Regions from separate parts of the Mycobacterium sp. M23085 genome, predicted to be linked through region 2. Evidence: riboswitches for the same ligand, from Rfam matches in the RefSeq annotation. Region 2 holds a riboswitch; the other holds the start of a gene.

Region 1 (15,224 bases), 2.4 Mb from region 2:
GTCAGGTGCAGCCGCTCGGCCAGCGCCCAGCACAACGTGCCGCCCAACTCGCTTGAATCCGCTTGCTCGCCGAGCTGATTGATCAGCTGATGACCGGGCGCCTGCAGCTGGCGTGTCACGCATTCGAGTTTCGCCAAGATTCTCCAGCGTTCCGGATTGGTCAATACCGCATAGCCATGCTCCTGAAACCGAGAGACCACAGCACATAACGCATCCACGTCGGCCTGAATCTGCTCCCGGTCGCACACCGTCATGCGTGCCACCCGAACGGGCTGGTCAGCTCATACCTCAGTGCCTTCAACCGGCCCATCAGGAACGCATAGCGCTCCAGGGTCGCCAGCAGCTCTGACGGCGTCAGCAAGTCGAAGCGCAACGAGAAGAAACGGCTGTGCATCGCCTCGAGCTCGTCCAGCCGATCTATCGAAAACATGTTCGAATACTAGCGCCGGCTGCCGACATTGATTCTGTTAAGCCGGTTCGGGTGAGGATGGTCTTGCCCGCTCGCTGCTGGTGATGACCCTCGCACCGACTGATGCCCTGCTGGGTTGTCTTCCAATTGATCTGTCTCACCAGCGACGAGCGGGCAAGCACCACCACGAGAGCCCCAGTGCGGCGGGCATGACCTAATCAGGAGCCTGGCAGTTCCCTCGTCAATGTCTTGTCTGCCCGCCCCACCGGGGTGTCACCCACCGCACGGTTCATTGCACAGAGAGGACACCAACCATCGTGACATCCCCACGCCGGGTCGTCATCGGCGTCGATACTCATCTCGACACCATTCACCTCGCGGCCATCACCGACACCGGTCAACTGCTTGGCGATGCCGAGTTTCGCACCAACCCGACCGGTTACTACGTCGCCCGGCGCTGGGCGCAAAGCTTTGGAGAGGTGTTCATCGCCGGCGTCGAGGGCACGAGCAGCTATGGGGCTGGGTTCACCCAAGCATTGCAGGTCAACGGGATTCACGTTGTCGAGGTCAACCGACCCGACCGCTCTACCCGGCGTCGCCAGGGTAAATCCGACCCACTGGACGCCTACAGCGCCGCTCGCGCCGTGCTGGCCGGCCACGGCCTGGCCGTGCCCAAAGACCCCAACACCGGCGCACTCAAAGCCCTGCTGATCGCCCGCCGCGGCGCAGTTAAGGCCCGCACCGCGGCCATTCAGCAGATCAAAGACCTCCTCGTCACCGCGCCAGCAGAGCTGCGGGAGCGCTACCGCCGCTACGCCACCACCCTGCGCCTAGTCGAGGCCTTGGCCCGGTCCCAGCCGTGCACCCACGACGACCCCATCACCGCCGGGGCGGTGCTGATCGCCTGCAAAGCCCTGGCCCAGCGCATCGAGTTCCTCGACCACCAAATCGGTGAGCTGACCACCCAACTCGACACCTTGACCCGCGCTTTGAACCCTGCGCTGCGAGCCGCCTTTGGCGTCGGCCCCGACACCGCCGCACAGCTGCTCATCACGGCCGGAACCAACACCGACCGCCTGCGCTCAGAAGCCGCCTTCGCCCGCCTGGCCGGTGTCGCACCGATCCCGGCTTCCTCAGGAAAAATCACCCGCCATCGGCTCTCGCGCGGTGGGGACCGCGCCGCCAACAACGCCCTGCACCGCATCGCACTGGTCCGCTGGTCTCACGACGAACGCACCCGCGACTACGCCGCCCGCCAACTCGCCGCCGGACGATCCAAAAAAGACGTCCTGCGACTACTCAAACGCGCCATCGCCCGCGAGATGTTCAAACACCTCACCGCACCCTGCCCCATCGATGACTACAGCGATCTCAGACCAGCACGGCAAGCCCGCAACATCACCCTGACCAGCGCCGCACACCACCTCGGCGTCTGGCCCACCGTCATCTCACGACTCGAACGAGGAGTCCAACGCCACGACACCCTCGCCGCCAACTACCGCCACTGGCTCAACACCCACCACATCGACGCCGCTTGACGTCGTAACACAGATAGGAGCATCAAGATACGCCCCGGTGAAACCACTGAAACAAAAGTGGCACAAGTGATTTGAGCACGAAGGGTGGGGTGCGAGGAGTGCCACGCCAGGCGCAAGTGATTCGGGCGCGACGGTGCGCGCGACGGGCACGGCGCAACGGGCGCGGTGATTCGCCTACGCGACCGCCACGGTCTCGGCTTCGATCACCTCGGCCGCGGCGCGCTCGCCGGAGCGGATCGCACCATCGATCCACCCGCACATGACGGCCGAGCTTTCGGTACCCGCCCAGTGGATGCGGCCACAGGGCTCGCGGAGGGTATAGCCGTATTCGGTCAGCACGCCGGTGGGGGCGTGGCCGATCATGCCGCCGCCGGAATAGCGGTCCACGGTCCAGTTCTGCTCATGAAATTCCTGCGGCGCGTTGGCCTTGCTGCCGAACCGGTCGACGAGCTCGCCGACGATTACCGCCCTGCGCTCGGCCTCCTCGAGTTTCGTCAGCCGCCGCGCCGCGCGGCCCTCGGTGATCACGCACATGATGCCCGGGTCCCCGGTGTCGGTGTAGGCGTCGATGGTCAGTGTGGCCGGGGACCCCGGCGAGGCCGACTGGCCGGAGAACCCGTCGGCACGCCAGAACGGCTCGTCATAGATGAGCGAGGTCTTGATGACTGCGCCGCTCGGCATGCGCTGGTGCAGAAATGCCCGGTCCACCGGAAGCATCGGCTCGTACTCAATCGAGGTGGCGATCGCCAGCGGGATCGTGACGATGACTCGGCGCGCCCGCACCGTCAGATCGGCCGCGCTGATTGTCACACCGTCGGCATCCTGACTGATCTGCTGGACCGGCTGCGAAAGCCACAGTGCATCACCGAGTTCCGCCACCATCGGACGATGGACGGCGCCCATCCCACCAACCGGGCGGGCATCCTGAGAGCCGCCCTTGCCCGAAATCGCGAACGTGAGCCCGCCCGCGGAGGCCGTCTGCACCAATCCCCACAGCAACGACGTCTCCGACGCCGCCGAGGTGTACAGCCCGGCGAAGGCCATGTCAAGCATCTCGGCGGCCTCCGCGGAGAGGGAATTCTTTTCGATCCACTGCCCGATGCTGATGCGGTCCCACTCGTGGGCCTTCTTCGCCGCCCACGGCGCTTCGCGGGGAATCGCTTTGCACATCTTCTCGATGGCGGCCAAGCCGAGCCCGAGGTTGGCGACCGCCCAGGGGCTCACGGTCCACGGGATCGTGCCGCCGTAGCGGTGCTTCTTGCCGCCGACGATCATCATCGCGTCACCGTCGTTGTGTTGTTTGTACTCCGGCACGCCGAACTCGTTCATCAGCGCATAAATCCGGTCCTGGCCCGGACCGATCCACGCGCCGCCGCGATCGATCCACGTACCGTCGGCCCGCGTCTCGGTGAAGGTGCGACCACCGACCCGATCACGCGCCTCCAGCAAGGCCACCGAATGACCCGCTCGGGTGAGCCGCAAGGCGGCCGTCAAACCGGCGAATCCCGCTCCGACCACGCAATAGTCGACCTCGGACACGGCTGGCTCCTCAACGTCGCCCACCCCAGCAGCAAACTACACCGGTCGGGCGACGGCGGTGGCCGGTTAACGCAGATTTCCGCGGGCGTTCGCGTTGCCGGCCGGCCTGGCTGCCGGCAGTGGGGCGCGTCGAGTGGCTGAAACCCCTTGGCGCACAAGCCAGCCAGACGGCAAACCGTTACGCGGGCCCGCCGTACTGCCAGACCAGGGCGGGCGGACCGGTGGTGGTCGGGTTACACCACATCGGTCGGTCGTTGACGTCCCGGGTGGTGGAGTGCAACACCGTGCACTGGTCACCGGGCGAGGGCGGATCGGCACGGCCTTCGCCGGCCGACACGATTGCGCAGGCTGCGGAAACCATTGCCAGTACGAGGGACCGCCGAGGCCTACTCATGATCGATATCCCCTTAACCGCACGCCGACCCGCGTTCAACGGTATCTGCGCGAAAGCCGCGGGCAAAAGTTTCTTGCTCGTGGTTGCAGCACGGAGCCCTAGAACACGTTCTAGTCTGTGAAACCATGGGATTTCTGAAGCCCGAGCTGCCGCAGCTCGACATGGCCGAATGGAGCAAAGGCACCCGTAGCGACAAGATCCGGCCGATGGCCAAGCACTGGGCCGAGGTGGGCTTCGGCACGCCGGTGGTGCTGCATCTGTTCTATGTCGCCAAAATCCTGCTCTACATCCTGGGCGCGTGGCTGTTCGCGTCGGCCACCAACGGCCTGGGCGGGTTCACCCACGTCGCGTCGTGGTGGTCGGAGCCGATCGTGTTCGAGAAGGTCGTGCTCTACACCATGCTCTTCGAGGTGATCGGGCTGGGATGCGGCTTCGGGCCGCTGAACAACCGGTTCTTCCCGCCGATGGGCTCGATCCTGTACTGGATGCGCTTCGGCACCATCCGGCTGCCACCGTGGCCGGATCGGGTTCCGCTCACCAAGGGCACCAAGCGCAAACCGGTCGACGTCGCGCTGTACGCGCTCTTCCTGCTGGTGACGTTTGCGGCGCTGTTCGCCGACGGGACCGGACCGATACCCGAATTGGGGACCACCATCGGACTGCTGCCCGCCTGGAAGATCGTGCTGATCCTGCTGCTGCTGGCGGTGGTCGGCCTGCGCGACAAGGTGATCTTCCTGGCCGCCCGGGGCGAGGTCTACGCGACTATGGCGGTGACGTTCCTGTTCGCCCCACCCGACATGATCGTCGGGTCCAAGGTGGTGTTTTTGGTGATCTGGATGGGCGCGGCCACATCCAAGCTCAACAAACACTTCCCGTTCGTCATCTCGACGATGATGTCCAACAACCCGCTGGTGCGGCCCCGCTGGCTGAAAAGACGGTTCTTCGAGAATTTTCCGGACGATCTTCGGCCCGGACGGCTGTCACGTTGGCTGGCGCACCTGAGCACCGCCATCGAGATGTTGGTGCCACTACCGCTTTTCTTCTGTCACGGTGGGTGGCCCGTCACGATCGCCGCCATCGTGATGGTCTGTTTCCATCTGGGGATCCTGGTATCGATCCCGATGGGCGTGCCGCTGGAGTGGAACGTCTTCATGATCTTCGGGGTGTTGTCGTTGTTCGTCGCGCACACCCACATCGGGCTGCGCGACCTGCGGCATCCGGTGGTGGTGGCGGTCCTGTTCGTCGTCATCGCGGGGATCGTCGTGTTGGGCAACATGTTTCCGCGCAAGATCTCGTTCCTGCCGGGGATGCGTTACTACGCCGGCAACTGGGACACGACGCTGTGGTGCATCAAGGGATCAGCCAACGACAAGATCAGCAGGGGCATCGTGGCGATCGCCAGCATGCCGCAGGCCCAGCTGGAGCGGTTCTATGGCAGCCCCGAGGCGGCCCAGATCCCGATCTACATGGGATACGCGTTCCGCGGCTTCAACACTCACGGTCGCGCATTGTTCACGCTGGCGCACCGCGCGATGGCGGGGCAGAACGAGGACGACTACGTCATCACCGACGGCGAGCGGATCTGCAGCACCGCCATCGGCTGGAATTTCGGCGACGGCCACATGCACAACGAGCAGTTGATCGCCGCCCTGCAGGAGCGCTGCCACTTCGAGCCGGGCGAGGTCCGGGTGGTTCTGCTTGACGCACAACCGATTCACAAGCAGACGCAGGAGTACCGGCTGGTCGATGCGGCGACCGGTGAGTTCGAGCGCGGCATCGTCCGGGTCGCCGATATGGTCGTCCGCCAGCCGTGGGCCGACGATGTTCCGGTGCAACTGCTTTCGGAGTCAGAACAGTAGGCCGCGAGCGTAACCACACTGCGAAATGTTGCTCCGAAAATCGCAGTGTGGTTACGCTCGCGAAACCCTCAGACGCCGGCGCGCACTTCCTGTGCGGCGGCAACCATGTTCTTCAGCGACGCGCTCACCTCTTCGGGGTTGCGGGTCTTCAAACCGCAGTCGGGGTTGACCCACAGTCGCTCGGCCGGCACCGCGCGCAGCGCCGCGCGCAGCGACTCCGCCATCTCACCGGTACTCGGCACCCGCGGCGAGTGGATGTCGTAAACGCCCGGACCGACGCTGTTGGAGAAGCCGATCGAGTTCAGATCGTCCAGCACCTCCATGTGCGAGCGCGCAGCCTCGATGGACGTCACGTCGGCGTCCAGGTCGGCGATGGCGCCGATCACCTCACCGAATTCCGAGTAGCACAGGTGAGTGTGGATCTGCGTTGAGTCCGCGACGCCTGAGGTAGCCAAGCGGAAAGACCCTACGGCCCAACGCAAGTAATCCTCCTGATCGGCCCGGCGCAGCGGCAGCAGCTCACGCAGCGCGGGCTCGTCGACCTGGATGACCGCAATCCCGGCAGCCTGCAGGTCCACGGTTTCGTCGCGGATGGCCAGCGCCACCTGATTGGCGGTGTCGGCCAGCGGCTGGTCGTCCCGAACGAACGACCACGCCAGGATCGTCACCGGCCCGGTCAGCATGCCCTTGACCGGCTTGTCGGTCAGCGACTGCGCATACTTGGCCCACTCCACCGTCATCGGGTGCCGGCGGATCACGTCGCCGAAGAGCACCGGCGGGCGCACGCAGCGGCTGCCGTAGGACTGCACCCAGCCGTTCTTGGTGGCGAAGAAGCCGTCCAGCTGCTCGGCGAAGTACTGCACCATGTCGTTGCGCTCCGGCTCACCGTGGACCAGCACGTCAATCCCGAGGCTCTCTTGCAACTTGATGACGTCCGCGATCTCTTGCTTCATCCGCTTCTCGTACTCACCCTCGTCGATCTCGCCGGCGACCAGTGCGGCGCGCGCCTTGCGGATTTCGACGGTCTGCGGGAAAGACCCGATGGTGGTGGTTGGCAGCGGCGGCAGATGCAGCCGCGCCTCCTGGCTGGCGCGGCGTCGGGCCGCGTCACCCCGGTGCGTACCCGACGCGACGATCGCGTCGATGCGTGCCCGCAGATCGTCGTTGTGCAGGCGTGGGTCGCTCTTGCGGGACGCCGCCGCGGCGTTTGATGCCGCGATCTCATCGGCGACCGCGTCGCGACCCTCGTTCAAGGCGCGGGCGAGCGTCACCACCTCGGCGACCTTCTCCTGCCCGAACGCCAGCCAGCTGCGCAGCGCATCGTCCAGGCCCGTCTCGGGCTCCAGCGAGTAGGGCACGTGCAGGGTGGAGCAGGACGTCGAAACCGCGACGTGGGCCGCCGAACCCTGCAGCGTCACCAGCTTGCTCAGCGCTGCCTCGAGGTCGGTGCGCCAGATGTTGCGCCCGTCGACCACACCGGCCACCAGGATCTTGTTGCCGAGCTCGGGTACCGCCGCGACCGCGGTGTCGGCACCGTAAACCAGGTCGACGCCGACCGCCTCGACGGGCGTGCGGGCCAGGGCGCCCAACGAATCGCCGGGGTCACCGAAGTAGGTGGCCACGTAGATCGCGGGACGGTTGCTCACCGAACCCAGCTTGTTGTAGACCGCCTCGGCCAACGCCGGCGCGTCGGGGGAGATGTCGGTGACCAGCGCGGGCTCGTCGATCTGCACCCATTGCGCGCCGTGGTCGGCCAGCAACGACAGCAATTCGGAATAGATCGGCACCAGCTCCTGCAGCCGCTCGATCGGCGCGCCGCCACCGTTGACAGCCTTGCTCAGCAACAGGAAGGTAACCGGCCCGATGACCACGGGCCGCGCCGGAATTCCTTGTTCCAGAGCTTCTTTCAGCTCGGAGAGCACCTTGTCCGGGTTCAGCGTGAACTTCGTCGCGGCCTCGATCTCGGGAACGATGTAGTGGTAGTTGGTGTCGAACCACTTGGTCATCTCCAGCGGCGCGACGTCCTTATTACCGCGTGCCGCGGCGAAGTAGCGGTCCAGGTCGTCGGGGACCTGCGCGGCCCGGGACGGCAACGCGCCCAACATGACCGCGGTGTCGAGCACCTGGTCGTAGTAGGAGAAGGTGTTCACCGGTACCGAGTCGAGACCGGCGTCAGCCAGATTCTTCCAGGTGTCGCGGCGCAGGGTGACCGCGACGTCTTCGAGTTCCGCGCGGCTGGTACGTCCTTTCCAGTAGCCCTCGGTGGCGCGCTTGAGTTCGCGCTTCGGGCCGATGCGTGGCGAGCCGACAACCGTTGCGGTGAATGCTTGAGGGGTCACGATATTCGTCCTTCAATCAGCGTGATGGTCACCGCCGGTGGACGTGCAGCTGATCCGTTAGCGGCGTGTACCCAGATACCACCGCAACGGCTGCAGCCTAACGCCCATTCCTCGAGGCGATGAGCCGCCGGACGCGGCGCGCCCGGCACAGCTGGCAGGTCTCCGGACTCGCAGGCGTGCACCGGCTGGTGCTCCGCCCGGCCGACGATGCGGCCCGAAAACGGGCCGCTGAGGAGCCGGGCAGGTTTACTAGTGGCCGTCGCTTCCCAGTCTTGCGACCAGTGCTTGCCAAAAACTCTGACGGCGGTCGTTCCTGCATACCGTTGCGGGACAGTCCCGGATTCTCACCGGGTTCCCTCTTACGAAGCGTCACTAACATTGCCTCGCTCGATGCCCGCGCCGCGGTTGCGGCGCAAGCAGACCAGCTGCAAGGCGTAGCTTAGTCAACCGCGCGATGACGATGAGTTTCGGCCCGGTTCCCCGGATTCCCGGATTACGAAGCCTCTTTGGACACCACCGGTAGCGATGATGTCACCGGGGGGCTACGTCATCGATTCGGTCGTCAGCGAAGACCTCAGAAATAACGGCGGACGAGTGCTTGGGTCGGACAGCCTCTTCCAGAAGATCGGCGGCGCTGGCAACGCTCTGGGCGGGCGTGGTCATCTGTGCCGCGACCTCACGGGCTCGACGCATACATTCCGGAGTGAGGATGCAACGCAGGTCCGCGACCAGTGATGCCAGGGTGCTTTCCGAAAAAGCCCGACCGCGGCCCACTTCCAGCCGTTCGACCGTCGCCGCCCACAGCGGTTGATCATGGACCATGAACCAGAGGATCAACGTGGGCACTCCGGCCCGCAGACCGGCAGCCGTGGTGCCTGAACCACCGTGGTGGACCACCGCGCGACAGGTCGGAAAGATGGCCGTGTGATTCACCGCATCCACGACCTTGACGTGCTCGTCATGGGGGACGCCGGCGAAATCACTCCAGCCGGCGCAGACCAACGCCCGCTCGCCCAACTGCGCGCAGGCAGCGCTGATCGTGGCGATCATCTCAGCCGGAGATTCGATCGACATGCTGCCAAACCCGAAGTAGATAGGCGGGGTGCCCGCAGCAATCCAGGCCAAAGCCTCGTCGTCGGCATCCGTCGACGACTCCAGTGTCAGCGCGCCGATGAAGGGCCATCGCCCACGCTGTTCCGCCCACTCCGTTGCGACTTCGGGGAAACAGAGCCCGTCGTAGGCATGGAGTTCCAGCGCTTCAGAGGATCCTGTTGTCTCTGGCAGACCCACCGCCCGGCGTAGGGCGTCTTCAGCGCCCTTGGTGGTGTGGCCGAGTATGCCACCCAAGCGGGGCGGTTCTTGGGGGAAGAAGGTCAGCACGGCCAGCGGAATGTCGTGATACTCCGCGACGATGGCGGCGCGGCCCTGCCCGGCTTTGTTCACGACCAGCAGGTCGGCCCCTGTTGCCAGCGCCATCAGCGTGGTGCACCACTCCGCCCAGGCGCGGGCGACATGCTCCATCATTTCGGTCATCACATCCGGTGGAATCCCGCCGTCCGCGTTGCGAATGAAATCCCCGTAGCCCGGCCACGGCGTGCTCTCCCACGCAACCACGTCAAGCCCCGCCGACTCCACGAAGGCACACATGTGAGGCGGCACAGCCATGCACACGTCGTGACCTCGGCGCAGCAGTTCCCGCCCGATGGCGGCGGCAGGTTCGATGTCGCCACGAGTTCCATGGACCGCGAGCAGAACTTTCATCACAACCTGACTTCGAGGTGATGTCGACTGAGACGTGATGTCATTGAACGGCCTCAGACTAGCTCGTGACGTCGGCGTCAGCCCGACTCAACGCCATAGGCCAGCTGCGCTGTGAAACGTACTCGGCTGCCTGCCGCGCTCAGCCCGACAGTGCCTGGGCGATAGGGACGTCGCCGTTGTTGAATTCGATCGTCCGCCGGATGGTGGCATCTTCTGCCAGTGCGGCCGCGATGACGAGTGCGACGTCCGCACGCGAGACTTCGCGCATTTCCCCGTCGATCTCGATTCGTCCGGTCGCGGGCTCGAAGGTGAGCCGGCTGGGTCCGAGCACCGTCCAGTCCAGGTCGCTGGCGCGCAGGTGGGCGTCCGCCGCCGCCTTGGACTCCGCGTAGGCGAAGAACGGATCATCTTGCGGCACACCATGATCCGGGCCTGCGCCGAAGTAGGACACCATGACGAACCGCTTGACGCCCGCCTGCCCGGCAGCGTCGATGATTCGGATAGCGGCGTCCCGGTCGACTGCATAGGTCCGCTCCGGATTGCCACCCCCCGCCCCCGCGGAGAAGACGACCGCGTCGTGCCCGGTCACCAAATCGGCCAGCGCGTCGGTGTCGAGCCGCTCGATGTCGGCCACCACCGGCTTGGCGCCGGTGGCAGCGACATCGTCGGATTGATCGGGATTGCGGAAGACCGAGCTCACCTCGTCGCCGCGTTCGCTCAGAATCCGGGAGAGCTGCAGTGCGACCTTGCCGTGCCCGCCGAAGACAATGATGCGTGCCATGCCTTCGACGGTAGCGCGGTCAGAGCTTGACCTTCCCCATGATCAGGTCGATCAGGGGCTTGCCCGGCGCGTAGGAGCCGGTGATCGACGCCATCGTGTGCCCTGTGTCCACCAGCAGGGTGACGCCGCTGACGCCGGAGGCGGCCTCGCTGTTGAGGAATGCCATCACGTCGCCCATCTGCTCGGGCGTGTGGACCTTGGAGCCGGTTTCGTCGCGGTAGTCCTGCGCGAAGGACAACCACAGGTCCGCATTGGCCTGGGCCAGCGGGGTGTCGGTCGGGCCCGGGCAGATCGCGTTGATGCGAATGCCTTTCTTCAGCAGCGGGTAGCCCTGGTTGGCCACATAGGTGTTGATGATCTTCTTGCTGGTGCCGTAGTGAATGATGCCCTCGGCCTCGTGCGCCTCCGACCACGCCACGGCCGCCGCATAGTCCGGGGTGGCCAGGAATTCATTGATCAGGTCCAGGTCGTTCTCCCAGCCCATGCCGGCGACCGAGGAGATGAAGCAGATTGCCGAGCCGTTGGGCAGCTGGTTCTTTTCCAGCAGCCGGTCGATGAGGTGGCGGTGGCCGATGAAGTTGATCTTCAACAGGTCGGTCGTGCCGTCGGCCACCCCGGCGGCCGAGAACAACGCGTGGATGGGCCCGCCGATCTGCTCGAGCGCGGCGTCGATCGAGGCGGGGTCGCGCAGGTCGACGTGCACGGACTGCGCAACGTCGTAGTCCACCGGCGCGTAATCCAGCACGATGACCTCAGCACCGAGTTCCGCGGCCGACTTGGCCGCCGCCGCGCCCATTCCGGTCGCGCCGCCGACAACAAGGGCGCGCTTTCCGTCGTAGCGCAAGCGATCGACAATAGACATGGAAATCTCCTTCTCATTAACCGCCAACGCGATTCTACGTGCCCAACTGTATGGGTAACAGTTATTTGGTTCAATACCGGGGCGGCTGATTGAGGTTTACTTGCCGCGGACGGCGACGCCCCGCAGGACGGTGTCGCGGGCGTGCACCAGGCTCGCACGGGTGCCGATGTCTTGAAGGATGTTCTCCGGTATCCACTGCAGCCCGATGACGCAGCGGGCCAACATCGCGGTGGACGGTGCGTCGACGCTTATTTCGCCCGACCGGATGCCCTCGGATAGAAGCGTTTTCATCTGCCGCAGCCGCGCGGCATAGAGCCAGCCCGGGTTGGGCGTGTCCGGTGGCGATTGGCGCATCCAGGCCAGCTGGATCCTGAACTCGTCGGAAAACCGATCGAGCGCGTTGACGTTGACCCAGCTCAACGCATCCAACTTTTCGATCGGTGTGGCATCAGAGCGCAGGACGCTGACCCAGCCCGCCTCGACCTTCCTGCCGAAGGATTCCATGATCGATGCGAGGAGTTCGTCCTTAGATCCGATCACGCGATACACCGTTCCGGTGCCAAGGCCGGCCGCCGAGGCGATGTCCCTGATGGTGGTGACTTCGTATCCTTTGCGGCCGAATTCGGCCCGTGCGATCGCGCGCACCGCCGCCGCCTTATCGCTCGGGTCCGCATCGCTGTCGTCCGACCATGTCGCGATGACGTCACTGGCGGCGGTGAACGCTTTCGACCGGTCTAGCGCCGAGTCGGTAGGGGGCCGAGTTGCCAAGCCGTGCAAGATGATTTGGCACAGCAGTCGGGCCACCTGGTCTGCGGCGGATTTGTGGCGCATGACATCGAGCCCGACCTGCAGCATGGTCTGGCATATCCGGTCGGCCAGCGTGGGCAGGTCGATATCGGGTTTGATGTAACCGCTCCACCGGGCGGCACGCAGCGTCTGCAGCATCGCCTCCTGGATCGCGACAGGCCGTTGCCGCGTCAGCTCGATCAGTTCAGGATCCGTACTCGGCCCCTCATAGAACGACATCTGCAACGCGGCGCGGTGCTCGACGGCGCAGTCGGCGATCGCCGAGCCGAGCGCGATGATCTGTTCGGCGATCGGGCGTGAGTCGGGTTCGTCCAGTCTCGCCTGTGCGGCCCGGCCGATGCGCTCCAGGTCGTCCTGGTAACGGCGGATCAACTCGACCAGGATGGCCTCTTTGGACTCGAAATGGTGATACAGGCTGCCGGGAAGAATGCCTGCGGCATCGGCGATCTCCTGCAGCGACGTCCGCAACCCCGAGGAGGCGATCAATGACGCGGCGGTGGCCAGAATCTCGGCGCGGCGCGTCGGAGAATCAGCTGAGCTGCTGGCCCGCGGCGACCTGGCCTTCGCCATGATTAGCGGTGTGCAAATCGGGACGACTGCGGGCTGGCGAACATTCGCATTCGTCCTTCCTTGCCGAACCAATTCTTTGTTGAAGGTTATCAAACCCGGCGCGATGAATGCCCTGCACAAAACCATGCCTGGGCATTCGACCCGTGCGCGGCCATCACCGGCGACCTCTGTTGGCAAGGCGCGCACCGAGTTCGGTGAGATACCGGTCGGGACCGCCGAGGAAAGCGCTCCAGCTCAGCAGGCGTTTGAGATAGAGGTGGGCATCGTGCTCCCAGGTGTAGCCGATCCCACCGAACACCTGGATCGCGGTGTCGGCCACGGTGGCCAGTCGCCCCGCGAACGCCTTCACCCGCATCGCGGCAAGATGGCGCTCCTCGCCGGATTGGCCGTCGGCTCCCGGGAACGCGTCGCTGGCCCACAGCGCGTGGATCACACCGCTGCGGGCCAGCTCGACCGTCTCGAACATGTCCACGCACAGGTGCTGGATGGCCTGGAAGGAGCCGATCGGCTGGCCGAATTGTGTTCTGCTTTTCGCGTATTCGACGGCGAGGCCCATGATGGCGCGGGCGGCGCCGAGCGCGTCGGCCGCGGTGGCGATCAGCACGTCGTCGATCACCGCCGCCAGGTGGTCCGCGGGCGCCGAGGCCAGTCGCTGCGTGGGTACGGCGTCGAACGTGACGCGGAACTGCTTGCGGGTCTGGTCGATGCCGTGCTCGGGCGCGACCGACAACCCGGACGAGCCGGCCCGCACCGCGAAAAGCGCGCTGCCGTCGTCGTCTTCGGCGACCACGAGCAGAACATCGGCGGCCGCGGCGTCGGGCACCGCGGCGATCTCGCCGCGCAGCACGATCGCGTCATCGCGTCGGCTCGCGGCGATCGAGGCGTTCGGCGAATCGGGGAAGCAGACGGTGGCCACCGTGGTGCCGTCGGCGATGCCGCGCAACAACTTCGGTGCGATGTCGTTATCCCCGAGCCGGGTCAGCACCCGCGCGGCGGCCACCGCGGTCGACAACCACGGCCCCGGATGCAGCGCGGCGCCCAGCTCTTCGGCGACGATGCCGGCCTCGACCATCGTCATGCCGGCGCCGCCGTACTCCTCCGGCACCAGCAGGCCGGTGGTTCCGAGATCGGCGAGACCGCGCCAGACCGCCTCGTCCGTTCCGGCCGGATCATCGAGCAGCACGCGCACATGCTGCGAAATCGGTGCCTTCTCAGCGAGGAAGCGCCGTGTGGTGTCGCGCAGCGCCACCTGTTCGTCGGTGAGTTCGAGGTTCATTTGCGCGGCAGCCCCAGCACTCGTTGCGCGGTGATGTTCTTGTTGATCTGCGTGGTACCGCCCGCGATGGTCAGGGACCGCGACGTCAGGCGGTAGTTCGCCCACGGCGCACCGGCACCCCGGGTGCCGAGAGCGTCGAAGGCCAGTGCGGCGAGGTCCTGTCCGATCTCGCCCCACACGGTCTTGGCGAGGCTGGCGGACCCCAACGCTACGATTTCTGGGCCGCCGTGCAGCGTCGCCGAGATCGAACGCTGACACAGGACCTCGAGATACTTGATGCGAACCGCGATTTCGCCGAGGCGCCGCAGCGTCACCGGATCGTCCAGCGCGCCGGTGCCGGCCGCGGCGAGATCGTTGACCAGCTCCTCGAGCCGCACCTGCATCTCCGCGTACAGCCTGGCGGCCCCGGCGCGCTCGTGGCTGAGCGTGGTGGTGGCCACCTGCCAGCCCGCGTTGAGCGGACCGAGCAACGCGTCCGCGGGAACCCGCACGTTGTGGAAGAAGACCTCGGCGAAGTCGGCGTCACCGTTGAGCGTGACCAGCGGGCGGACCTCGATGCCCGGCAGCGTCATGTCGACGATCAGGCAGGAGATCCCCTTGTGCTTGGGCGCCTCGGGATCGGTGCGCACGTAGAGCTGACACCAGTCGGCCCGGTGCCCCAGCGAGGTCCAGATCTTCTGGCCGTTGACGACGAAGTCTCCATCTTCAGAGCCGTCTCGCACGGCGCGGGTGCGCAGCGCCGCGAGATCGGACCCCGCTTCGGGCTCCGACATGCCCTGGCACCAGATGTCGTCGGCGCGCATCATGCGGGGGAGCAGCGTGATCTTCTGCGACTCGGTGCCGTATTGCATGATGGCCGGGGCGATGTTGTTGAGCCCAATCACGTTGAGCGGCATCGGAGCTCGGGCGCGCGTGGTCTCTTCGGTGTAGACCAGCTGCTCGAGCACCGTTGCGCCGCGCCCACCGTATTCGGGTGGCCACGACACCGCGGCCCATCCCGCGTCGGCCATTGTCGCGTTCCACGCGCGCAACATCTCGAACCCGGCGTCGTCGCGGCCGGTGGGCCGGCGTGCCGCCACCAGCTCGTCG
Region 2 (15,224 bases):
CGTGATACCCAGATCGCGTGCTACCGCGGTATTACTCGAATCCCCTTCGCAGGCAAGCACAATCCGCGAGCGCAAGGCCAACGCCTGGGCGCTCTTGGGGCGGCGCGCCCATCCCTGCAACTGCTCACGTTCCTCATCGGTCAACACCACGGGCACAGCAATCGGACTCGGCACACCCCAAGTCTACCCAGTGATCGCGAATTAACGACTCGCGACACTAGGTGTTAACGGTCAGAACGTCGCTCTCAGTGACGGCACTACCAGCGCCGCCAGGCCGCGCGCGGTGGCCTTGAGCATGTCGAAGAAGTCGAAGTAGTCCCGCCACAACGTGATTCGCCCATTCTGAACTTCGAACACGCCGCACACCCAGAACTGCAGCCGCAGCGGGCCGAAGATCAGCGCGTCGGTGCGTTCGGTCAGCACCGCGCCGCCGTCAGCGGCGATGCGATGGATCTTCACCTCGAAGGCGGCGCGGCCCTCCATCTGGCGGAACAGCTTGATGGCCCTGGCCCGGCCATGGATGGTGGGCAGGCCGACGTTTTCGTAGACGAGATCGTCGGCCAGCGCGGCGTCGGCGGCGTCGTAGTCGCCGTCCTGCAGGGCGTTCAGGAATCCTTCGACCGTGCGGATGTTCGCAACGGTTGTCCCAGTCAGCTCGGTCATCTTGCCAGCGTAGGCGCGTGGCGGCCGGGCGCTGTGGCAGGGTAAGCACGATGCGCGTCGCGGTGGTCGCCGGGCCGGATCCCGGGCACTCGTTCCCGGCGATCGCGCTGTGCCGGCGCTTCGCCGAAGCGGGTGACGAGCCCACGCTGTTCACCGGCCCCGAATGGCTGGACACCGCCCGCGCCGCCGGCATCGACGCCGTCGCGCTGGACGGGCTGGCGGCCACCGACGACGACGTCGACGCCGGGGCCAGGATCCACCGGCGCGCCGCGCGGATGGCGGTGCTCAACGTCCCCGCGCTGCGCGAATTGGCGCCCGACCTGGTGGTGTCCGACGTCATCACCGCCGGCGGCGGCATGGCCGCCGAGCTGTTGGGCATCCCCTGGATCGAACTCAACCCGCACCCGCTGTATCTGCCGTCCAAGGGGCTACCGCCGATCGGCAGTGGGCTGGCGCCGGGCACCGGCATCCGGGGCCGGCTGCGCGATGCCACGATGCGCGCGCTGACCGCGCGTTCCGTGCGCGCCGGCCTGCAACAGCGCGCGAACTCCCGGGTCGAGATCGGGCTGCCGGCACGCGATCCCGGGCCGCTGCGGCGGCTGATCGCGACGCTGCCCGCGCTGGAGGTTGCCCGCCCGGACTGGCCCGCCGAGGCCGTCGTCGTCGGGCCGTTGCACTTCGAACCGACCGATCGGATCCTCGAGGTCCCCTCGGGCGCCGGACCGGTGGTGGTCATCGCGCCGTCGACCGCCCTGATCGGCACCCAGGGCCTCGCCGAGGTCGCGCTGGGCTGCCTGACGCCGGGGCAGACCCTGCCGGCGGACTCGCGCCTGCTGGTGTCGCGGTTGGACGGACCGGAACTGCCGGTGCCGCCCTGGGCGGCGGTCGGGCTGGGACGGCAGGACGAGCTGCTGGCGCACGCCGACCTGGTGATCTGCGGCGGCGGCCACGGCATGGTGGCCAAGACGCTGCTGGCCGGCGTGCCGCTGGTGGTGGTGCCCGGCGGCGGCGACCAGTGGGAGATCGCCAACCGGGTGCAGCGCCAGGGCAGCGCGCGGCTGATCCGGCCGCTGAGCGCCGACGCGCTGGTGGCCGCGGTCAACGAGGTGCTGTCGTCGCCGGGCTACCGGGCGGCGGCGCGGACGGCGGCCGCCGGCATCGCCGACGTCGCCGATCCGGTCCGGGTATGTCGCGACGCGCTGGCGGTGGCCGGATGATCCGCTGCGCGCCGCCCGGGCCGACTTATGCTTCGGCGGGAGGCACCCGAATGAGGATCAGCACGACAATCGCCGCCGGCGCCCTGCTGGCGGCCTCGCTGGCCGGCCCATTGGCCGGCGCCGCCGTCGCGCATGCCGACAGTCCCGAGGAACAGCAGGCATGCCGGTTGATGGACGATCCGGCCGCCGCCGAACAGGGGTTCGCCCCGGCCGAATACGCGTTCATGCAGTTGCGCGCCACCATGTCGGCCCAACGCGCGCGAGACGTGATGTCCATCGCGGCCCAGGAGGACTGCCCCAACCACATCATCGACCTGCCGGCCAGCTGGAGGTAGCGGGCGTCGCGCTCAGGTGTCCGATGAATGCGGGCTGGGTATCTTGACTGACGTGCGGCTAACGGAGTTTCACGAGCGGGTGGTGCTGCGCTTCGGCACCACCTACGGATCGTCGGTCTTGCTGGATCACGTGTTGACCGGGTTCGGTGGACGCACGGCCGCCCAGGCCATCGAGGCGGGAATTGAGCCCCGCGATGTCTGGCGGGCGTTGTGTGTGGACTTCGACGTGCCTCGGGATCAGTGGTGATCCCGACGCACTATTCGTATCCCGGGTAGGCGTGCTGCCGCAGCACGATGCCGCTGCGGCTGAGGACATCGGGGCCAGGTACCCCGGGGCGCCACGCCAAACGACGCCCGCTTTCCTCCGATCGGCCTACCGCCGGGTCCGGTGCAGCACGCAGTCGCCACACAGGGAGCCCCCCGGCAGGCGATAGAAGAGGCAGCAGCTGCGGCGCCGGAAGCCCAGCTGCGGGCCGGTGACGACGCCGGACCCGGCCAGCACGCCGGTGCCCAGCAGCGACCGGACCGTCTCGACGATGGCGCAGCGCAGGTCCGGCCGCGCCGACAGCAGGGCCGCTGCGGCGCCCACCAGCGCGGAGGCGATGTTGCCCGCGAGCAGGGCGGGCGCCAGCTTGACCGGCAGGCCGGCGCCGAGCGGCCGCATGTGCTCGCTCACCACGATCCGGTACAGCATGTTCGCCGCGGGCGAGGTGACGGGTTTCCCGACGGGTGTGGGCAGTCGTAGCTGGGCACCGTCGTCGGCGCGTTGCAGGCCCTCGAGGTCGGGGACGACGCCATGGCCGATCGCGCACGCGAGCACCGGTGACCACAGCCGGGTGGCGTGGGAGAGGTGCACCAGTGACGCGCCGATCCGCCGATCGGTGGTGCGGTAGCGCCGGATGGTTGCATCGATCAGGTCGGCGTAGCCGTCGGCGTAGGACTGTCCGACCGGATGCCATCCCGCCGCGTCGCCACCCACGGTCAGAGCGAAAAAGCCTCCGTAGGAAGCTATTTCGGCCAGCTGAGCGGAGATGTCCATGGCTTCGCGACCGCCTCTCGGGGAAATCCGCCCCGGTTGTGGTGAGGATGCGTCGACGGCGAGTATCTGGCTCTCTCGCCGGGCGTGCCCTTCGAGATCACAGTGGCGGGACCGCACCGGAGTCACACCGGTTTCCTCGGACCTTCCGGCTGAAGGCCCGTTGGCGCCGTTCGGCAGCAGATGTTGCCACACGCGACGGGGAGAACGGCGTGTCGAACTTGAATCGAACACCTGTTCGGCTACTGTGGTGAACGTTCGGCCAGTCAACTTGTCGGTGGCCTTCTCTAGTGTCACCGCCAACCGACCGATACCGGTCAGACGAACACCGACTATAGGAGAGGCACCATGGCGCAAGCCCCCGACCGCGAGAAGGCTCTCGAACTGGCGATGGCCCAGATCGAAAAGAGCTACGGCAAAGGCTCAGTGATGCGTCTCGGCGACGAGACCCGTCAGCCGATCTCGATCATTCCGACCGGATCCATCGCATTAGACGTGGCTCTGGGCATCGGCGGGCTGCCCCGCGGCCGGGTCGTGGAGATCTACGGCCCGGAATCTTCGGGTAAGACCACCGTCGCCCTGCACGCGGTGGCCAACGCCCAGGCCGCCGGCGGCGTCGCCGCCTTCATCGACGCCGAGCACGCGCTGGACCCGGAGTATGCCAAGAAGCTTGGCGTGGACACCGATTCCCTGCTGGTCAGCCAGCCCGACACGGGGGAGCAGGCCCTCGAGATCGCCGACATGCTGATCCGCTCCGGCGCCCTGGACATCCTGGTCATCGACTCGGTGGCCGCGCTGGTGCCGCGCGCCGAGCTCGAAGGCGAGATGGGCGACAGTCACGTCGGGCTGCAGGCCCGGCTGATGAGCCAGGCGCTGCGGAAAATGACTGGCGCGCTGAACAATTCGGGCACCACCGCAATCTTCATCAACCAGCTGCGCGAGAAGATCGGGGTGATGTTCGGTAGCCCCGAAACCACAACGGGTGGAAAGGCTTTGAAGTTCTACGCGTCGGTGCGCATGGACGTGCGCCGGATCGAGACGCTCAAGGACGGCACCAACGCGGTCGGTAACCGCACCCGGGTCAAGATCGTCAAGAACAAGGTGGCGCCGCCCTTCAAGCAGGCCGAGTTCGACATCCTCTATGGCCAGGGAATCAGCCGGGAAGGCTCGCTGATCGACATGGGTGTGGAGCAGGGCTTCATCCGCAAGTCCGGTTCCTGGTTCACCTATGAGGGCGAGCAGCTCGGCCAGGGCAAGGAGAACGCCCGCACCTTCTTGAAAGAAAACGACGAAGTCGCCAACGAGATCGAGAAGATGATCAAGGAAAAGCTCGGCATTGGCGCGGTCGTGACCGATGACGACGTCCTGCCCGCCCCCGTCGATTTCTGAGCCCTCCCGCGAGGAGCAGGCGCGGGCGCTGTGTCTGCGCCTGCTCACCGCGAGGGCGCGCACTCGGGCGGAGCTGCACGGCCAGCTGGCCAAGCGCGGCTATCCCGACGACGTCAGTGAGCGGGTGCTCGACCGGCTGGCCGCCGTCGGCTTGATCGACGACGCGGACTTCGCCCAGCAGTGGGTGGAGTCCCGCCGGGTGCACGCCGGGAAGAGCAAGCGCGCCCTGGCCGCCGAGCTGCACACCAAGGGCGTCGACAACGATGTGATCACCTCGGTGCTGGCCGGGATCGACGCCGGCGCGGAGCGGGACCGGGCCGAGCAGTTGGTCCGGTCCAAGCTGCGCCGCGAGACGCTGACCGACGACGATGCGCGGGTGACCCGCAGGCTGGTAGGGATGCTGGCGCGCCGCGGTTACAGCCAGACCATGGCGTGCGAGGTCGTTTTCGCCGAGTTGGCCGCCGAGCGGGAGCGCCGCCGGGTCTAGCCCCGTGACGTGCGGTTTCTCGCGGGCGGACCGGCCGCCGTACCATGGCCCCGTGACTTCGATGGTGGCGCGGGACGCGGGGGCCGCAGACGTGGGTGCCGTGTCCGTGCGCACCTACCAGGTCCGCACCTACGGCTGCCAGATGAACGTCCACGACTCGGAGCGGCTGGCCGGCCTGCTGGAAGCTGCCGGCTATCGGCGGGCGGCCGAGGGCTCGGATTTCGGCGACGCCGACGTGGTGGTGTTCAACACCTGCGCCGTGCGGGAGAACGCCGACAACAAGCTGTACGGCAACCTCAGCCACCTCGCGCCGCGCAAGCGCGGCAATCCCGAGATGCAGATCGCCGTCGGCGGCTGCCTGGCCCAAAAGGACCGGGAAGCCTTGCTGCGCAAGGCGCCCTGGGTCGACGTCGTCTTCGGCACCCACAACATCGGGTCGCTGCCCACACTGCTGGAGCGCGCCCGGCACAACAAGGTAGCCCAGGTGGAGATCGCCGAGGCGCTGCAGGAGTTCCCGTCTTCGCTGCCCAGCGCGCGCGAATCGGCTTACGCCGCTTGGGTTTCCGTATCGGTCGGCTGCAACAACAGTTGCACGTTCTGCATCGTCCCGTCGCTGCGGGGCAAAGAGGTCGACCGCAGCCCGAGCGACATCCTGGCCGAGATCGCCTCGCTGGTCGCCGACGGGGTGCTCGAGGTCACCCTGCTGGGCCAGAACGTCAACGCCTACGGCGTGTCCTTCGCCGACCCGGCCCTGCCCCGCGACCGCGGCGCCTTCGCCCGCCTGCTGCGCGCCTGCGGCGACATCGACGGGCTGGAGCGGGTGCGGTTCACCTCGCCGCATCCGGCCGAATTCACCGATGACGTGATCGAGGCGATGGCGCAGACGCCGAATGTCTGCCCCGCCCTGCACATGCCGCTGCAATCCGGATCCGACCGGGTGCTGCGCGCGATGCGCCGGTCCTACCGCGCCGAGCGCTACCTGGGCATCATCGACCGTGTCCGGGCCGCCATGCCGCATGCCGCCATCACCACCGACCTGATCGTCGGATTCCCCGGTGAGACCGAAGAGGACTTCGCCGCCACGCTGGACGTGGTACGCCAGGCCCGGTTCTCGGCCGCGTTCACCTTCCAGTACTCCAAGCGGCCCGGCACCCCGGCCGCCGAACTCGACGGGCAGATACCGAAAGCCGTTGTGCAGGAACGCTATGACCGGCTGATCGAACTGCAGGAGGCGATCTCGCTGCAGGGCAATCGGGCGCTGATCGGGCAGACCGTCGAACTGTTGGTCGCCACCGGCGAAGGGCGCAAGGACAGCCGCACCGCGCGGATGACCGGGCGCGCCCGCGACGGCCGGCTGGTGCACTTCGCCGTCGACACACCAGGCGACGTCAGGCCCGGCGACATCATCACCACGGTGGTCACCGAGGCCGCACCCCATCACCTCATCGCCGACGCGGGCGTCGTCACGCATCGCCGCACCCGCGCGGGTGATGCCCAGGCCGCCGGGCAGCGCCCGCGCGGCGTCGGCCTCGGCATGCCCGCCGTCGGGCCGCCCGTCGGCCCGGCCGAACCCCTTGGATGTGCGCTGTGAAAAAGCAGATGAAAAACGAAGACCCGCAGCTGGGCGCGCTGCGGACCGAAATCGAGGCCGCTGAACGCCGGGTGGCCCGCGGAATCGACCCCGGCCCGCGGGCCTTCTTCGTGTCGATCCTGGTTTTCGTGCTGCTGGCGTCGTTCGTCCTGCCGCACACCGGTGACGTGCGCGGCTGGGACGTGCTGTTCGGTAGCCACGGCGCCGGCGCGGCCGCCGTCGCCCTGCCGTCGCGGGTGTTCGCCTGGCTGGCGCTGGTGTTCGGGGTGGGCTTCTCGATGCTGGCGCTGGTGACACGGCGCTGGGCGCTGGCGTGGGTCGCGTTGGCGGGCACGGCTATTGCCGGGGCCGCGGGCATGCTGGCGATCTGGTCGCGTCAGACGGTGGCCGCGGGGCACCCGGGGCCGGGCTGGGGTCTGATCGTCGCCTGGCTCACCGTGCTCGCGCTCATCTACCACTGGGCTCGCGTGGTCTGGTCGCGCACCATCGTGCAGCTCGCCGCCGAGGAGCAGCGGCGCCGCGTTGCGGCGGCGCAGCAATCCACCTCGCTGCTGGACGGCCCGGCCATGCCCGACGAGACCGGGGAGGACCCCGGCACGACCCCGGGCTCTGCCGGCCGCTAGGGCCTGCGGGTCAGGGCCTCAACCGCCGCCTGCGCCCACTGTCGCCACTGCTCGGCGTTCGCCTTGGCCTCTTCGGCTTCCTTGGTCCGCCCGGCGGCCGCGGCTTTCTGAGCCTGCTGTTCGTATTGTTCGGCGCGGGCCTGGAACTGCTCGGCCCGGGCCTGCGCCTGGGGGTCGGACCAGCCCGCGTCGCCGGCGTCGCGCACCTTCTTCTCGACCGCGCGCAGCCGTCGCTCCAATTCGGCGGACCGCTCGCGCGGCACTTTGCCGATCGCGTCCCACTTCTCGGTAATGGTGCGCAGCGCCGCGCGGGCCGCGTCGTGGTTGCTGGTGTCGAGTTTCTCCGCCTCGGCCAGCAGGGCCTCTTTCGCGGTCGCATTGGCGCGGAACTCCGCATCCTTTTCCGCCGTCACCGCGTTGCGCGCGGTGAAGAACACGTCCTGGGCGGCCTTGAAACGCCGCCATAGGGCGTCGTCGACCTCCCGGGTCGCCCGGCCGGCCGCTTTCCACTCGGTGAGCAGCTTGCGGAATTCGGCGCTGGTGGCCGTCCAGTCGGTCGAGTCGGACAGCGCTTCGGCCCGCTCACACAGGCGTTCCTTGGCCTGCCGGATCCCCGAACGCTCCCGGTCCAGCTCGGCGAAATGCGATCCCCGCCGCCGGTTGAAGGCCTCGCGGGCCGCGGAGTAGCGCTTCCATAACGCGTCGTCGACCTTGCGGTCCACCCCGCTGATCGTCTTCCACTCGTCGAGGATGGCCCGGAACCGGTCACCCGCGGCCTTCCACTGCGTCGAGTTGGCGGCCAACTCCTCGGCCTCCGCCGCCAGCGCCTCCTTGCGGGCGGTCTGGGCGGCCCGATGCTCCTCGCGCCTGGAGCGTTCCGCGGCGACCGTCGCCTCGGCGTGCTCGGCGATGGTGGTCAACCGGCCCGCCAGCGCATCGATGTCGCCCAGCACGGCCGCCGTCGGCAGCGTCTCGGCCAGCTCGGCCGCATGCGCCTTGATCTTGCGCGCGTCACCGGTGCCGGAGGCCAGGCGCTCCTCCATCAGGGTGACCTCGGTGGCCAGGTCATCGAAGCGGCGGCCGAAGTGGGCGAACGCCGCCTCCCGATCGCCCGCCTGCCAGGAGCCGACGATGCGCTCGCCGGCGGCGCTGATCAGCCATACCGTGCCGTCGTCGTCCACCCGCCCGAACTGGTGCGGATTGCTGCGTGGCGGCGCCACCAGCGGATGAGCGGTGGTGGGCCGCGGGGTCGGCCGCGGGCCGGGACGGGGTCCCGGACGCGGCGCGGGCCGAGCGGAATCGTCCCGAGGCTCGTCAGCCGTCATGCGCTCGTCACTACCCTTTCGCAACCCTTCCGCGCGGTCCGTGTCCCGCGCGCCTGCCGCGCGTAGCGGCACCGTCTCCTGCCGCTGCCGGATGCCCGGGGCCGGGTTCTCCGAACAGCTGCTTAACGATATTCAAGCAGCTTGGCGGGGCGCGCGCCGCCACCTTGCCACACCGCAGGGGCCCGGCGGCCGCACGCCACCGGCGCCGTGCCCGCCCGGGCGGGTACGGTCGTGCTAATCGCGTCACCGCAGCGGAGTTCGCCGATCCCGGGTGAGCCCTGGTGAGCGGTGTCTTCGACCCTTTTCCGGGTCGCACGTCGGTTGGAGGTCAGCATCGCCAAGGTGGATATTGCGGCGCTGCTCGCGCTGATCGCCGCGCTGATGTCGGGCGTCGGGGACGTGATCCGGCAGCGGTCGGCGCAAGAGATCACCGACCAACAGGTGGGCCACCTCGCGCTGCTGCGGATGTCGTTGCGCGACGTCCGGTGGTGGCTGGGCGGTGTCGCGGCGGTGGCAAGCTTCACGCTGCAGGCGGTGGCGCTGAGCCTGGGCTCGGTGGTGCTGGTGCAGGCCCTGCAGGTGACGGCGTTGCTGTTCGCCTTGCCGGTTTATGCCTGGCTGACCAAGCACCGGCTGAGCCGCCGGGAGTGGGTGTGGGCGGTCCTGCTGGCCGCCGCGGTCGCCGTTTTCGTCATCGTCGGCGAGCCGGCCGCCGGTTATCAACGGGCGTCGCTGGATGCCTGGGCGGTGGTCGCGATGGTGATCGGGCCGGCGATGGCGTTCTGCGTGCTGGGCGCACGCATCTGGTCGGGCCCGCTGGCCGCGGTGCTGCTGGCGCTGGTGTCGGCGTCCTCGTGGGCGTTGTTCGCGGTGCTCACCAAGGCGGTCGTCGACGTGCTGCCGTATGGGCCGGGGGCGCTGCTTGGCACCCCCGAACTGTATGGCTGGGTGCTGGTCGCGGTGCTGGGCACGATCTTCCAGCAGTCGGCCTTCCGGGCCAGCGCGCTCACCGCGTCATTGCCGACCATGACGGTCGCCGAGCCCCTGGTTGCATCGGTGCTGGGGGTCACCGTGCTGGGGGAGACGCTCGGCGCCAAGGGGCCCGCGGTGTTCGCCTTGGTGGCCGCGGTGGTGGTGGTCATCGTCGCGACCACCGCGCTCGCGAGGGGCGAGGCCGCATCCATGAATGCGGCCGCGCCGGACGATCCAGCCGATGTTGTGACGCTCATCCCATCGCGCGCCGGGGGCGAGACGTAAAACGGCTGGCCGCGGATGGGGCTTAGCCATCGCGCACGGCCCGTCTGTGTAGTTCTCTTACAGTTAGCCCACGCGTTACATAGGTTCACGCGTTACATAGGTTGCTGAAGTACTAGTTGAACCGGTTACCTGCGGCGCAGTGAGCAATGTGTGGAACGTCATGCATTTGTAGTTGAACTGAACGCAAATTGTGCGTGTATTTGCCCGCGCCTCGGGGAAAGCTGGGTCGAACGACTGTGAGGCGGAGGGGTCGATATGTCGAAGGTTGATGTCGCAGCGTTACTTGCCCTGTGCGCGGCGCTGGCATCGGCGGTCGGCGACGTGGTCCGGCAGCGGTCGGCGCACGAGGTCACCGACAGGCAGGTAGGCCACCTCGAACTGTTCCGCATGTCGCTCCGCGACACCCGCTGGTGGCTCGGCGGCCTGGCCGCGATCACCAATTACAGCCTGCAGGCCGCCGCGCTGGCGTGGGGCTCGGTGGTCCTGGTGACCGCCCTGCAGGTGACCGCGCTGCTGTTCGCGCTGCCCATCTACGCGCGGCTCGCCCATCACCGGGTGAAGCCGCGGGAATGGATGTGGGCGCTCATCCTGGCCGCCGCGCTGGCGGTGGTCATCATGGTCGGCGACCCCGCGGCCGGCGAGCAGCGCGGGCTGCTGCGAACCTGGCTGATCGTGGCCGTGGTGATGATCCCGCTGCTGGTGGCTTGCGTGGTGGCGGCGCGGCGCTGGTCCGGCAGCCCGTTCTCCGCGGTGCTGCTCGCGGTGGTGGCCGGCTCGTCGCTGGCGCTGTTCGCGGTGCTGACCAAGGGTGTCGTCGAGATGTCCGAGAACGGCCCGCTGGCCGTGCTGACCTCACCGGAATTCGTGCCCTGGCTGCTGGTGGCGCTGGCCGGGATGATCTTCCAGCAGTCGGCGTTCCGCGCCGGCGCGCTGACCGCGTCGTTGCCGACGATGACCGTGGCCAAGCCGGTGGTCGCCGGCCTGCTCGGGGTTCTGGTGCTGGGTGAGACGCTGAACGCTAACGGCCCCAAGGCGTTCGTGCTGATCGGGGCGGTAGCGGTGGTCATCATCGCGACCATCGCGCTGGCCCGTGGTGAAGCCGCTTCCATCGACCGCGCCGAGCAGAGGTCCGGTGGTGCCCCGCGAGAAATCCCGGCCCCCGAGGTGATCGAAGACGACTTCGGGCCCTTCAGTGACCGGCTGGTGGTGGCGGACAGCGTTCGTCGCTGACTGGGGCCGCAGCCACATCGCACTGGTGGCGGGTCGCCGCGCTACTTTAATGGCGTGCTGAGCGCGATCGCGATCGTCCCGTCGGCGCCGGTTCTCGTTCCCGAACTTGCCGGAGCGGCCGCGGCCGAGGTGACCGATCTGACCGCGGCGACGCTCGCCGCCGCCGCGCTGCTGCCCGACAGCTGGGTGGTGATCGGAACGGGGCCCGCCGACGACGTGCTGGGTCCTGATGCGGTGGGCAGCTTCGCGGGTTTCGGCGTCGACGTGCGTGTCCGGCTCTCCCCACAGGCAGGCGAGGCCGCGCCGCCGCGTGCGCTCCCGGTCTGCGCGTTGCTGGCCGGCTGGGTGCGCGGTCAGGCGCAGCCGCACGCCGCCGCACAGGTCCGGGTCTACCGCGCCGACCACGACGCGGACACCGCGCTGAGGCTCGGCAAACACCTGCGCGCCGAGATCGACCGGCTGCCCGGACAGGTCGGGGTGCTGGTGGTGGCCGACGGCGCGAACACGCTGACAGCGGCCGCCCCGGGTGGACACGAGCCCGCCAACGCCGCCGCGCAGGAGGCCCTGAACGACGCGCTGGCCAGCGGTGATATCGCCGCGTTGCGCGGCCTGCCGCAGCAGATCCTCGGGCGGGTCGCATTCCAGGTGCTGGCCGGCCTGGCCGAGCCCGGGCCCCGATCGGCCAAGGAGCTGTACCGCGGAGCGCCCTACGGGGTGGGTTACTTCGCCGGCGCCTGGCAACTGTGACGGCCGCCGTGCGCCCCCTGGCGATCATCGGACCCACGGGCACCGGCAAGTCACAGCTGGCCCTCGACTTCGCGGAACGGGTCGAGCGGTTCGGCGTCCGCGCCGAGATCGTCAACGCCGACGCGATGCAGCTCTATCGCGGCATGGACATCGGCACCGCCAAGCTGCCCGTCGAGGACCGCCGCGGCATTCCGCATCATCAACTCGACGTCCTGGACGTCACCGAGACCGCGACCGTCGCCCGCTATCAGGGCGCCGCGGCCGCCGACGTGGAGGCGATCGCGGCGCGGGGCGCGCTGCCCATCATCGTGGGCGGCTCGATGCTCTACATCCAGTCGCTGCTCGACGACTGGGCGTTCCCGGCCACCGATCCCGCGGTCCGCGCCCGCTGGGAGCGACGGCTGGCCGAGATCGGAGTGGGGCGGCTGCACGCCGAGCTGGCCCGCCGCGATCCCGCCGCGGCCGCGTCCATCCTGCCCACCGACGCCCGGCGCACGGTGCGGGCCCTCGAAGTGGTCGAGCTGACCGGTCAGCCGTTCGCCGCCTCCGCGCCGCAGATCGGCAAGCCGAGGTGGGACACCGCCATTGTCGGGTTGGACTGCGACACAACCGTTCTCGATGAGCGGCTGGCCCGGCGCACCGACGCGATGTTCGCCCAGGGCCTGGTCGGCGAGGTGATCGCGTTGCTGGACAGGGGCCTGCGTGACGGTGTCACCGCGTCGCGCGCGCTGGGCTACGCGCAGGTGCTGGCGGCGCTGGACGAGAGCGGTCCGGCCGGGCCCGGCGCCGATCGGCTGCGGGACGCGCGCGAGCAGACGTTCGTCGGCACCCGGCGTTACGTTCGGCGCCAGCGGTCCTGGTTTCGCCGGGATCACCGCGTGCAGTGGCTCGATGTCGGCGCGGTGACCGCGGCCGAGGGCGCGGCCCTTGTCGAGGCCGCCGTGCGGGTATGGCGGGAAGTACCCTGAACAGGTGATCTTCGCGAAGGGGCACGGCACCCAGAACGACTTCGTGGTGCTGCCGGACCCGCAGGCCGAGCTGAGCCTGACCGCGGCCCGGGTGGCCGCGCTCTGCGACCGGCGACGCGGCCTCGGCGCCGATGGAGTGCTGCGGGTCACCACGGTGGGCGCGGCGCTGTCGGCCGGCGTGCTCGACCGGGTGCCCGACGGGGTGGCCACCGGCGACTGGTACATGGACTACCGCAACGCCGACGGGTCCGTCGCCCAAATGTGCGGCAACGGCGTGCGGGTCTTCGCGCACTACCTGCGCGCCAGCGGCATGGAATCACGCGACGAATTCGTGGTCGGGTCGCTGGCCGGTCCGCGGCCGGTCACGCTGCACCGCGTCGATGCGACCACGGCCGACATCAGCGTCGACATGGGCAAGGCCAACGCGCTGGGCCCGGGTGAGGCGGTCGTGGGCGGCCGGTGGTTCTCCGGCCTGGCGGTCGATGTGGGCAATCCCCACCTGGCCTGTATGGACCCGCAGCTGACGGCCGAGGCGCTGGCAGCGCTGGACGTGGCCGCGCCGGTGAGCTTCGACGCCGCCCAGTTCCCGGACGGGGTGAACGTCGAGATCCTCACCGCACCGGTCGACGGGGCGGCGCACATGCGCGTGCACGAGCGGGGGGTCGGCGAAACACGCTCGTGCGGCACCGGCACGGTCGCCGCCGCGGTCGCCGCGCTGGCCGGTGCCGGTGCGGCCACCGGCACGCTGACCGTTCGGGTGCCCGGCGGCGAGGTCGTCGTCACCGTCACCGACGCCACCAGCTTCCTGCGAGGACCGTCCGTGCTGGTAGCCAGAGGAGAACTCAGCGGGGAATGGTGGCGCGCACAGCAGCGTTAAATCAGGTGCGCGACATCGTTTTCGCGTGCATCATCGTTTATTGCCTATGACAGAACCTGAATTTCGCGAGCACGCTCCGACAGTCCCGGAGCCCAGCACGGGCGAACTCGCCCTAGAAGATCGGTCAGCGCTGCGTCGTGTCGCCGGCCTGTCCACCGAACTCGCCGACGTATCCGAAGTCGAGTACCGCCAGCTGCGGCTCGAGCGGGTCGTCCTGGTGGGTGTGTGGACCGACGGCACCGCCGCGGACAGCGAGGCCAGCATGGCCGAGCTCGCCGCGCTGGCCGAGACCGCCGGCTCCGAGGTGCTCGAGGGGCTGATCCAGCGCCGCGACAAGCCCGACCCGTCGACCTATATCGGTTCGGGTAAGGCCGCCGAACTGCGCCAAGTGGTGCTGGCGAGCGGCGCCGACACCGTCATCTGCGACGGCGAGCTGTCCCCGGCGCAGCTCACCGCGCTGGAAAAGGCGGTGAAGGTCAAGGTCATCGATCGCACCGCGCTGATCCTCGACATCTTCGCCCAGCACGCCACCAGCCGGGAGGGCAAGGCTCAGGTCGCGCTGGCCCAGATGGAGTACATGCTGCCGCGACTGCGCGGCTGGGGTGAATCGATGTCGCGGCAGGCCGGTGGTCGTGCCGGCGGCAGCGGGGGAGGCGTGGGTCTGCGCGGTCCCGGTGAAACGAAGATCGAGACCGACCGGCGGCGCATCCGCGAGCGGATGGCCAAGCTGCGCCGCGAGATCAAAGACATGAAGCAGGTCCGCGACACCCAACGCAGCCGGCGGGTGCACAGCGACCTGCCCTCGATCGCCATCGTCGGCTACACCAACGCCGGCAAATCGAGCTTGCTCAACGCCCTGACCGGGGCGGGGGTACTGGTGCAGGACGCGTTGTTCGCCACCCTGGAACCCACCACCCGGCGCTCCGAGTTCGATGACGGCCGGCCGTTCGTGCTCACCGACACCGTCGGATTCGTCCGGCACCTGCCCACCCAGCTGGTCGAGGCCTTCCGCTCCACGCTGGAAGAGGTCGTCGACGCCGACCTGTTGGTGCACGTCGTCGACGGCTCCGACGTCAACCCGCTGGCGCAGATCAACGCGGTCCGTCAGGTGGTTTCCGACGTCGTCGCCGACTACGGGTCCGACGGCGACGCGCCGCAGGAGCTGGTGGTGGTGAACAAGGTCGACGCCGCAAGCGATTTGGCGCTGGCCAAGCTTCGTCATGCCCTCCCGGGCGCCATGTTCGTGTCCGCCCGCACCGGCGACGGTATCGACGCCCTGCGCCGCCGGATGGCCGAGCTGGCCGTTCCCGCCGACACCGCCGTCGACGTGGTGATCCCGTACCACCGCGGCGACCTGGTGGCCCGCCTGCACGCCGATGGGCGCGTCCAGCAGGAGGAGCACAACGCCACCGGGACGCGCATCCGGGCCCGGGTTCCGGTGGCCCTGGCCGGCCGGCTGCGCGAGTTCTCCGCCCACTG

The links. Region 2 has a riboswitch for cobalamin ahead of ACIUM1_RS05640 ((2Fe-2S)-binding protein). Riboswitches for the same ligand answer to the same signal wherever they lie in the genome.
Region 1: linked by a shared signal. The riboswitch ahead of metE (5-methyltetrahydropteroyltriglutamate--homocysteine S-methyltransferase) and the one ahead of ACIUM1_RS05640 ((2Fe-2S)-binding protein) in region 2 are both predicted to bind cobalamin.

Annotation. Positions count from the first base shown of each region.
Region 1 is NZ_CP174280.1:4,409,283-4,424,506, forward strand. It holds gene ACIUM1_RS20825 (HNH endonuclease signature motif containing protein) at 1-254, opposite strand, end outside; gene ACIUM1_RS20830 (hypothetical protein) at 251-430, opposite strand; gene ACIUM1_RS20835 (IS110 family transposase) at 727-1,947, shown strand; gene ACIUM1_RS20840 (flavin monoamine oxidase family protein) at 2,122-3,486, opposite strand; gene ACIUM1_RS20845 (hypothetical protein) at 3,665-3,880, opposite strand; gene ACIUM1_RS20850 (DUF3556 domain-containing protein) at 4,006-5,739, shown strand; gene metE (5-methyltetrahydropteroyltriglutamate--homocysteine S-methyltransferase) at 5,808-8,078, opposite strand; cobalamin riboswitch at 8,214-8,470, opposite strand; gene ACIUM1_RS20860 (glycosyltransferase) at 8,610-9,839, opposite strand; gene ACIUM1_RS20865 (SDR family oxidoreductase) at 9,979-10,620, opposite strand; gene ACIUM1_RS20870 (SDR family oxidoreductase) at 10,640-11,482, opposite strand; gene ACIUM1_RS20875 (TetR/AcrR family transcriptional regulator) at 11,579-12,859, opposite strand; gene ACIUM1_RS20880 (acyl-CoA dehydrogenase family protein) at 13,014-14,135, opposite strand; gene ACIUM1_RS20885 (acyl-CoA dehydrogenase family protein) at 14,132-15,224, opposite strand, start outside.
Region 2 is NZ_CP174280.1:1,283,940-1,299,163, reverse strand. It holds gene ACIUM1_RS05665 (IS630 family transposase) at 1-174, opposite strand, end outside; gene ACIUM1_RS05660 (limonene-1,2-epoxide hydrolase) at 232-663, opposite strand; gene ACIUM1_RS05655 (glycosyltransferase) at 714-1,880, shown strand; gene ACIUM1_RS05650 (hypothetical protein) at 1,931-2,215, shown strand; gene ACIUM1_RS05645 (DUF3046 domain-containing protein) at 2,268-2,462, shown strand; gene ACIUM1_RS05640 ((2Fe-2S)-binding protein) at 2,589-3,254, opposite strand; cobalamin riboswitch at 3,294-3,440, opposite strand; gene recA (recombinase RecA) at 3,600-4,640, shown strand; gene recX (recombination regulator RecX) at 4,606-5,127, shown strand; gene miaB (tRNA (N6-isopentenyl adenosine(37)-C2)-methylthiotransferase MiaB) at 5,189-6,718, shown strand; gene ACIUM1_RS05620 (hypothetical protein) at 6,727-7,341, shown strand; gene ACIUM1_RS05615 (DUF349 domain-containing protein) at 7,338-8,666, opposite strand; gene ACIUM1_RS05610 (DMT family transporter) at 9,000-9,923, shown strand; gene ACIUM1_RS05605 (DMT family transporter) at 10,179-11,153, shown strand; gene ACIUM1_RS05600 (hypothetical protein) at 11,208-11,900, shown strand; gene miaA (tRNA (adenosine(37)-N6)-dimethylallyltransferase MiaA) at 11,909-12,868, shown strand; gene dapF (diaminopimelate epimerase) at 12,873-13,745, shown strand; gene hflX (GTPase HflX) at 13,792-15,224, shown strand, end outside.